3 regions of the Vreelandella sp. DA03-1M genome follow, and region 3 is predicted to be linked to each of the others. Evidence: predicted binding sites of a transcription regulator. Region 3 holds the regulator's gene; each other region holds the start of a gene.
What was found. The regulator PhoB, encoded in region 3, activates phosphate uptake and scavenging genes when phosphate is short. The targets are predictions, from matches to a motif close to TGTCATANNNNTGTCANA.
Positions count from the first base shown of each region.

Region 1: a site for PhoB is predicted at 1,182-1,199, ahead of ACXUPB_RS02695 (esterase-like activity of phytase family protein). Genes of this name have one in related genera too.
Region 2: a site for PhoB is predicted at 1,424-1,441, ahead of ACXUPB_RS19195 (putative 2-aminoethylphosphonate ABC transporter substrate-binding protein). Genes of this name have one in related genera too.

Region 1 is NZ_CM146798.1:571,216-574,494, forward strand. It holds gene ACXUPB_RS02685 ((2Fe-2S)-binding protein) at 64-270, shown strand; gene bfr (bacterioferritin) at 462-944, shown strand; gene ACXUPB_RS02695 (esterase-like activity of phytase family protein) at 1,288-3,279, shown strand, end outside.
Region 2 is NZ_CM146798.1:4,104,959-4,108,237, forward strand. It holds gene ACXUPB_RS19190 (putative 2-aminoethylphosphonate ABC transporter ATP-binding protein) at 1-285, opposite strand, end outside; gene ACXUPB_RS19195 (putative 2-aminoethylphosphonate ABC transporter substrate-binding protein) at 330-1,373, opposite strand; gene ACXUPB_RS19200 (UTRA domain-containing protein) at 1,482-2,192, opposite strand; gene ACXUPB_RS19205 (HAD family hydrolase) at 2,185-3,021, opposite strand; gene ACXUPB_RS19210 (bifunctional diguanylate cyclase/phosphodiesterase) at 3,006-3,279, opposite strand, start outside.
Region 3 is NZ_CM146798.1:4,546,644-4,549,922, forward strand. It holds gene phoR (phosphate regulon sensor histidine kinase PhoR) at 212-1,498, opposite strand; gene phoB (phosphate regulon transcriptional regulator PhoB) at 1,501-2,190, opposite strand; gene ubiA (4-hydroxybenzoate octaprenyltransferase) at 2,310-3,203, opposite strand; partial or broken gene ACXUPB_RS21210 (chorismate--pyruvate lyase family protein) at 3,239-3,279, opposite strand, start outside.

The DNA.
Region 1 (3,279 bases), 730 kb from region 3:
TCTACTTGAAAAGACCTATGCGAATCATTTACATTCACCTCATGACTTTTATGAGGTATCGCCATGTACGTTTGCGTGTGCAAGGGAGTAACCGACCATCATATTCGCCAGCACGTTAGCGACGGAGCGCGCAGCTGGCGAGAAGTGCGTGAAGCAACCGGCTGCGCAACGCAGTGCGGCAAGTGCGCGTGCTATGCCAAATCTATTACCCGTGATGCAGTGTTTGAAGCGCGCCAAGAAGCCGATATGGGACTCGCTTATGCTGTGTGACGCGAATCACTATTGTTAGAGTTATCGTTAGCAAATATATGATTTACTTGAACTTTTAATCACCTTATCTATACTCTCAGAAACGCTGGGAGTATAGCTATTTGCGTCTATGCTCTTCTCCAAACGTAACTGCTTGATCGTATTGTCTAAACTAGATTAAACATCAGCATTACAGTAGAAAAGGTGACGTTATGAAAGGTGATACGAAAGTTATTGAGCATCTTAATAAGGCGCTCGGCAACGAACTCGTTGCGATCAATCAGTACTTTTTGCACGCCAAAATGTATAAAGATTGGGGGCTGAAAGCCCTCGCCAAATGGGAATACGATGAGTCCATCGAAGAGATGCAGCACGCTGACAAGATCATCGAGCGCATTCTATTCCTGGAAGGCATTCCCAACCTGCAAGACCTTGGCAAGCTGCACATTGGCGAAAACGTCAAAGAGATGCTCGAAAGCGATCTAAAAATTGAGCACGACGGCCGTAACGATTACATCGAGGCCATCACCTATTGCGAAAGCGTTAAAGATTACGTGACTCGCGATATGCTGCGTGACCTGCTTGCTGATGAAGAAGACCATATCGATCACATCGAAACAGAGCTGGGTTTGATCGACAAGGTAGGTATTCAGAATTACATGCAGCGCCAAATGCAGATGGCAGGCGACGAGTAAAACGCTATCGCGCGTATGTATAGAAGCAAGCTAGCAACCAAAACTAGCTAAAAAGCAGCCAGTCAGGGCTAACTGACTGGCTTCTTGCGTTCTAAAGTCTCCTTTAACCTATCGATTTTCCCGCTTCCCTTTTCCCCTATGTGTTCCTTCACTACTTACCCATCTAACATTTTCGCGGCAACCTGCGTTTAGCGCTGAGGTGTGCCGATAGCCAACGGCGCTAACTTAGCCAGTGAGTGTCATAAGACTGACATCGTCATGGTGTTGGATAGTTAATCGGACATAGCAAATTTAATAACTTAATCAGTCGTTTCTGAAGCTTAAGCAAGGGATTAACTCCATCATGATACTCAAACGCAGACCAATACTGTTGGCGCTGGCTGCTGTGCTGGCCGCCACGCAAGCGGCAGGCGCGGCAGATAAACATTTCAACCGCATCGCCAGCTTCGCGGTTCCCGATAACATGGCCGAGGGCGAGGATCGTACACGCGAGACCGCGCCTGAAATCATTGCTGCCTCCGGTGATGGCATGACGCTGGTGTATACCGATAGCCCGCTGGGCGCGATTGGGCGCATTGATATCAGCGACCCGGCTAACCCGCAACCGCTGGGTAATATCGTTATGGACGGCGAGCCTACGGCCGTATCGGTGCTCGGCAATATGGCCTATGTCGGAGTGAATACATCGGTTTCCTACAGCGAGCCTTCCGGTGAGCTGCGCACGGTCGATTTAGCCAGTGGCGAGATACTCGCCTCCTGCCCGCTAGACGGACAGCCCGATAGTGTAGCTTCTGCTGCGGCACCCGATGGGCACTTTGTCGCTGTCGCCATTGAGAACGAACGCGACGAAGAGGCGGGCGATGGACGTGTACCGCAGATGCCCGGCGGTTCCGTGGCACTGGTGGAGATCAATGCGGCAGGGCTGGTTAACTGCGACAGCCTGCTCTACGCCGACGTAACCGGGCTCGCCGAGATCGCCCCCGAGGATCCCGAGCCGGAGTTTGTCGATATCAACACCCTGGGTGAGACCGTCGTTACCGTGCAGGAGAACAACCACCTGGTGGTGCTCGACTACGCCGGAAAGGTGGTGGCGGATTTCAGTGCCGGGACTGTCGACCTGGACGGCATTGACGCCAGCGATGACGGTGCGCTGATTTTCAACGAGCAGCAAGCCGAGCGCCTGCGTGAGCCGGACGCTTTGCAGTGGATCGACAACGACCACTTCGCTATTGCCAACGAAGGCGATATGGATGGCGGCGCGCGCGGCTGGACGATCTTCAGCAAGCGCGGCGAGGTGGTATACGAGTCAGGTACTTCATTCGAGCGCGCGGTGATTGAAGCGGGTCATTACCCCGATAAACGTTCGGATGCCAAAGGCAGCGAGCCGGAGGGGATGGAGTTTGCGGTGTTCGAAGGTACGCCCTATGTCTTCCTGCTTTCCGAGCGCGGCTCGCTGGTGGGCGTTTATGACGTTAGCAATCTGGCCGAACCGCAGCTCACCCAGCTGCTGCCCTCGGGCCTGTCTCCCGAAGGCGCCGTGGCGATTCCCAGCCGTGGCCTGTTAGCCACCGCCAATGAAGGGGATCTGGGCAAAGACGGCGGCCCCCGCGCCCATGTCATGATTTATCAATATCAGGCTGCGCCAGCGGTCTATCCCACCCTGACCTCGGCGGGCGCTGATGAACTGATTGGCTGGGGCGCACTTTCCGGTTTGGTCGCTGCTGATGACATGCTCTACGCGGTTAGCGACAGCTTCTACAGCGCCCAGCCGCGCATCTTCACCATCGACCCATCAGCATCGCCGGCGCGGATTACGGCAGCGCTGGATGTGACCCGCAACGGTGAGCCTGCGCTAGGCCTGGATATGGAAGGTATTACCACCGATGGTGAAGGTGGCTTCTGGGTCGCTTCCGAAGGTAACGACAAAGGCCTTGCCAACACCCTTTATCATGTGGGTTCCGACGGCGAGATTATCCAAGGAATTGCACTGCCCGAGGCGCTCGCTCAACAGGCATTGAAGTGGGGATTAGAAGGCGTCACGCGCATTGATAATCAGCTGTGGCTGGCGGTACAGCGCCCCTGGCAGGATGACCCCGAAGGCATGGCCAAGCTACTGCGTTTTGATATCGACAGCGGTGAGTGGGGCGCTGTTCATTACCCGTTGGATAACGTGGAACAGGGTTGGATTGGCCTCTCCGAAATCACCGCCCATGGCGCTTGGCTTTATTTGATCGAGCGCGACAACCAGATCGGCGCCGAGGCGAAGGTTAAGCAAGTGACCCGCGTTGCCCTGGACGGCCTGGAACCCGCCCCGCTGGGCGGTGAGCTGCCGGTG
Region 2 (3,279 bases), 440 kb from region 3:
CCGCGCTTGCGGTGGAAGCATGGAAATATCCTTCCCACGCTGAGTCAGCGTGCCCGCACTCTGGCGGGTGAGCCCGGCAATCGTGCGCAGCAAGGTGGTTTTGCCGCAGCCTGAGGGCCCTAGAAAACAGACAAACTCGCCTTCTTGAATCTCAAGCGCAATATTATCCAGCGCGGTAAAGCTGCCGAAGCGCTTGCTGACACCATCAATACTGAGATGCGTGGTGGTTGCGCGGGGGGTCGCCGCTGTGGATACCGATAGCGGCGATGTCATTGTCGGGGGCATAACATCTCCAAGCCCCGGCCGGAGCCGGGGCAACTGATCACAGCTTATTGTTCGGTTTTGCCGTCGTAGCGACGCTGCCATTCGGTCAGCACACGCTCGCGGTTCACTGCCGCCCACTGGAAATCAGCGTCGATCATGCGATCAGTAATATCGACGGGATAGTTTTCAATGGGCTGGGCAACACCGGGATAAGCCACGACCGCATAGCCTTCGTTATACAGCTCGTTGGCCTCGCGGGAGATTGACCAATCCATGAGCGTTTGCGCAGCTTCCTGCTTGTCGGTACCCGCGACAATCGCGGATGCTTCCATATCCCAGCCCAGGCCCTCTTCTGGGAAGACGACCTCAATAGGCGCTCCCTGGGACTTCAGGCGCGCACCGCGGAAGGCAAAGGACACGCCCACTACTGTTTCACCGGTGGCTGCCAAGCTGCAGGGCGCGGAACCCGAATGGGTGTAGCGGGAAATATTGTTATGCAGGCGATCCATATAGTCCCAGCCCTGCTCTTCGTCCCACAGCTGCAGCCAGCTGGCCACATCCAGATAGCCGGTACCCGACGAGTTGGGGTTGGGCATAATGACATGGCCTTCAAACTCAGGCTTAGTCAGGTCTTCCCAGGAGGTCGGCATCGGCACGCCCTGGCGTTCGCCCTCAATGGTGTTGTAGCAAATGGCCGCTACCCAGGCGTCCATGCCCACCCATGCCGGGTCTTCGCCGTCCCGGTAGGCGGCATCGACAAATTTCGGGTCGAGGTTGTCCACGCCCTCAGGGGCGTAACGCTCCAGCATGCCCTCTTCTTCCAATACCAGCAGGCTAGTGGCGGCTAGCCCCCAGATCACGTCCGCTTGAGGATTATCTTTTTCCGCCAACAAGCGAGCGGTAATCACCCCGGTGGAATCACGCACCCAGTTAATCTCGATATCCGGGTGGGCGGCATTAAAGCGTTCAGCGTATTTTTGCAGGTCATCCGACTCAACGGCGGTGTACACCGTTAATTCAGTGGCCAGCGCATTGGAAGCAAGGACAGTGGAAGCAAGCGCAGCGGCACTCGCTAGTAACGTGGAAGGGAACAAACGGCGTGGCATCATGATGGTGGCCTCCTGGCTGGTTGGTATAGACCAGAAGTTTGCCGTTATTAAATGACAGTGCAATGACGCTTGTTTGACCGATTTTTTAAGTTGTGATGTCTGCACCAATCATTGCTGGCCGGATAGCTCCACGCTGATGCACAAAGAGTCGTGCAGCCAATGCTCTTCGTCATATTCAATGGGGCGCTGCTGATCGTCCAGAATGGCGCGGTTAATGTTCAACCCGGCGGTGCCTGGCGCCACCAGCAACTCTTCGGCATCCCTTGGTGATAGCGCTTCAGACACCATGCGGATAGAGCGGTTGGCCAGGTAATGCCCCCAGCGCTCCCGCAACAGCCCCCACAGCGACTGCCCAGCGTAGATGTCGAGCAATTCCGGGGCACAATTCGGCACCACCCACAGCGACTCCACCAGCACGGCGCGGTCGTCCACATAGCGGCGGCGGCGAATATGGTGAAACGGCTGGTCATCCGGCAGGCCCAGCGCGCGTGCAGCGGGCAGATGGGAGCAGGTTTCCAGTTTCAGGACAGCAGTGCGTGGCCGTCGTCCCTGGGCACGCACATAGTCGTTGAAGCCTGCGTCTCGGGTAGGGTCATAGACCAAGCGGGCGGGGGAAATAAACCACCCGCGCCGGTTGCTGCGGTGGATCAACCCCTCGCCCTCCAGCTGCGCCAGCGCCTGGCGCAGGGTGACGCGAGTGGTGGCAAAGCGTTCCGCCAGCACCCGTTCAGCGGGTAGTTTGCCTTCCCACTGGGTGGCGTTGATGTCGATTAACGAGCGAAGCTGTTCGGTCAGTTGTAGGTAGTAGGCATCAGACATGCGCCGATTTTCCTGGCAGAGCGTTGGGCGACGAAGCGCTCACAGGCGCTGGCGCCCGCCAGTCTAAGCGCCGCCACCCTTCAACGCTAGCTACCTCAGCCAGTACCGGATCAGGGTTAACCGCCACAGGGCAATCCACGTACTGAAGCAGCGGGAGGTCGTTGCGGGAGTCTGAGTAGAAAGTCGTGTGACTAGGGGTGACCTGCTGTTCGATCAGCCACTGTTTTAAGCGCAGCACCTTACCGCCGCGATAGGAAAAAATACCTTCACTACCACCGGTATAGCGCGCGTCTTCATTGATGCCATGTTCGATGCTCAGCTCTACCGCCAGCACGTGCTCGATCCCCAAAGTAGCCGCAATGGGCTGAACCAGATGCCGCGCAGATGCAGAAATCAGCAGCAGGGTATCGCCCGCCTGGCGATGCGCTTCCAGGCAGGCCCAGGCCTGAGTGAAGATACGCGGTTGGAGATGCGTGGCGACAAACCGCTCGACCTCTTTTTGCACATCCGTTACCCGGCGCCCGCGCAGTGGCGCCAGGGTCATGGCTAGATACTCTTCGAGCTTTAGCTTGCCCGCATGATAAGCCCGCTGCATCTGCTCGGCACGCGCCATGAAGGTCTCGGCATCGCTGACCCACCCTTGGTCTATCATCCATAAATTCCAGCGGTCGCTGCAGTCTCCATCCAGGAGGGTGTCATCAAGATCAAATAGGGCCAGGCGCATGGGAGCACTCCTTTCATCGCGGGTTGGCGGCGCGTAGGGTATGCCAAAGGTGATGACAGGACGATGACGCTGGCGGTGATATTGCGTGGTTACTTGTTCAACCACGCTGCAGCAAACTCATTGGCTGGCAACGGTCGACCGAACCAGTAGCCCTGGGCTTCATTACAGCCCATGTCGGCCAGCAGGCGGGCCTGCGCTCGGGTCTCTACGCCTTCTGCCACCGTTTTCATCTCTAGCGCTTTCGCCATGGCAATGATGGTCTGCACAATGGTGCGGTCGTGATGGTTATCGAGCATCTCGCGCACAAAAGAGATATCGATCTTCAGTGCGTCGGCGGCGAAACGCCTCAGGTATGAGAGTGAG
Region 3 (3,279 bases):
GCAGCGGGCATGCCAAAAACAAAAAAAATAAAATTAAATAAATAAAAATCAATGAGTTAACTAAAACCAGTTAAGCTATAGCACTCTGTTAATATCGAAATACCAAGCCTAAAAACTGTATAAAAATGGCACATGAGTAAACTCTTACCAACCTCACATGCCAATATTGCACACCTTTACAGGTATGGTGCGAAAGGTCGCTTACTGAGACCTATACAAGACGTGAAGCGGGAAATGAGCAGCGAAAAAGCGCCCCTTTACCCGGGTGGGATTCAATCTGTAATTGCGCATCGTGGCGTAATAGTACGTGCTTGACGATTGCCAAGCCTAAGCCAGTGCCGCCAGTTGCGGTGCTGCGGCCTTTGTCGACACGGTAAAAACGTTCGGTTAGTCGGGGAATATGGACAGGATCAATCCCTTCACCATTGTCTTCCACATCGATACAGCCGCCACCAGTCGCGCTAGCTTTCCAGCGTAATGTGATGTGGCTACCTGCTGGCGTATAGCGAACGGCATTGAAAGCGAGATTAGAGATGGCGCTACGAATCTCCTGCTCACTACCCAGCAGGCGTGCATCGCTTTCAAGCGCGACAGTAATGGTATGACGCTGATTCGACAGCGCCAGCGCATCATCACAAATGCTTTGTAGCATAGGCCCTAGCGACAACGGTTGGTGATCTTTCCCCCCCTGGTCGATTTCCAACCGGGAGAGCAGCAATAGATCATTGACCAGGTTTTGCATTCGCTGCGTCTGTTCCTGCATCTGGTTGATGCTTTTGCCCAAACGCGGCGGTAACTGGTCAGCAATATCGCTGTAGGTTTCCAGATAGCCGGAAAGGACGGTTAGCGGCGTGCGAAGCTCGTGAGAGACGTTGGCAACAAAGTCGCGCCGCATCTGTTCCAGGCGGTGCAAGCGCGTGATATCCCGGGCCATTACCAGCCGTTCATCGTCACCGTACAGGGTAATTTGATACTGCAGGATTCGACGCTCGTCAATCGGCGATGTCAGCGTTAACGGCTCGCCATACTCCCGCGCATTGAAGTAGCGGATGAAACTTGGCTCGCGCAGTAGGTTGGTAATGTGCTGACCACGATCATGGGCAGTTTGTAGCCCTAGCATGTTCGTTGCAGCGCTGTTCCACCACTCTAGATCACCGTGGCGGTCGAGCATGACCACACTGTCACGCATCGCTTCAGACGACTCTTGAATACGGGCCAAAGTAGCACGCAGCCGACTTTGCGTTATACGCTGGCTTTTCTGATAGCGGTATAAACGATCAAACAATTCACCCCACATACCGTGAGCGGCAGGCGGCTCATCGTGAGGATGTAGGGTTAGCCATAAATAAAGTTCGCGTAGCTGCCGCAAGTGATAAAACAGACATACAGCAAGCCCTGCCGCAAGCCCTAGCCCTGCTGAGCCCAATAACCAGCCTAAGCAAGTACCCAGTGTGGCCAGCCACGCTAGACGCCACAGTTCACGACTCCATAGGCGCACATTTACACCCGTGCAGAGAAACGGTATCCGGTACCCCGAACCGTTTGAATCAGGTTTTGATGCACATCTCCCAGCGCTTTTCGTAAGCGTCGAATATGCACATCGACAGTACGCTCTTCGACATACACATTACCACCCCATACTTGGTCAAGCAGTTGGCTACGTGTGTAAGCGCGCTCTTGATGGGTCATAAAAAACTGCAGAAGACGATACTCGGTCGGGCCCATTTCTAGCGCTTTGCCGTGAGCGCTTACCCGGTGGCTAACCGGATCAAGCAACAGGCCATTAATCTCAATCGGATCTTCAACGCCACGCGGTGTCGCGCGGCGCAGCACTGCTTTTAACCGTGCCACCAATTCGCGGGGCGAAAAGGGCTTGGTGATATAGTCATCGGCACCGGCTTCAAGCCCTTGGATCTTATTATCCTCTTCGCCTTTAGCGGTGAGCATGATAATGGGGATCTCAGCGGTGGCTTCTTCGCGCTTCAAACGCCTAGCCAGCTCAATACCGCTGGTGCCAGGCATCATCCAGTCAAGCAGCAATAAATCAGGTTGGTGGTCAACCACCATGGCGTGAGCATCCTGGGCGTTATCTGCTTCGAGCACACGGTAGTCAGCCATTTCCAGCGCTACCGCGATCATCTCGCGAATCGACGATTCATCATCGACAATCAGAACGGTTTTGGCGGTCATACCAGAGCCTCACGGTGTGCAAAAAAGCCAGTTCAAAGAAAACAGTCCAAAAAAACAGTTCAATGACATGTCAGTGACGATAACACCATGACTTGATGACAGTTACATGACAATGACAGTTACTGACCCACCGCAGGCCACCAACTTAGCGCAATACCAGCAAAAATCAGCAGCCCCGACCAGTGATTATTCAGAAACGCCTGGAAACAGGGATCCCGCTCCTGATAACGAATTAAGTGCTGCTGATGCAGGAAAGTCGCCGCCATTGCAGCGAGCCCTAGCCAAAAGAACCCACCTAACCCGACCCGCCAGCCTACCCAGGCCAGCAACCCCAGGGTGGCTACCTGAAGCAGGCCGATTATCAGGCGGTCCGCGTTGCCAAACAGCACGGCTGTCGATTTAATGCCAATTTTTAAATCATCGTCGCGATCGACCATGGCGTATTGCGTGTCGTACGCCACCGTCCATAGCACGTTTGCACAGAAAAGCAGCCACGCTTCCAACGGCACATGGCCCAGCACGGCGCCAAAGGCCATTGGAATTGCCCATGAGAATGCCGCCCCCAGCACCACCTGGGGAAAATGGGTATAACGCTTCATGAACGGGTAAATAACTGCCAGAAATACCCCGCCCAGCGAGAGCAGCACCGTAAACCAATTCGTCAGTAGCACCAGAATAAACGCTGCGGCCACCAAACCAATAAACAGCAATTGAGCCTCGGTTTCGCTGATTCGACCGGTGGCGAGCGGGCGATGCTTAGTGCGTTTCACATGGCCATCGAAATGGCGATCTGCATAATCGTTCACCACGCAGCCAGCCGCGCGCATGACGTAAACACCGGCCACAAAAATCAGCAGCACATCACGGCCGGGTACCCCTTCAGCGGCAATCCACAGCGCCCAAAGCGTCGGCCACATCAACAGCCAAGTGCCAATGGGTCGATCCAAACGCATCAGCTGTATAAAATCTGCCACGCGAGCCCATCCCTTCGGCCGCAACAGTGAACGATCCATGCTTACCTCACGAAAAATAAGATGCAGGCGCTAGCCTAGCGCGATGGCAGATCAAGGTCATCCGCCATCGCACGCA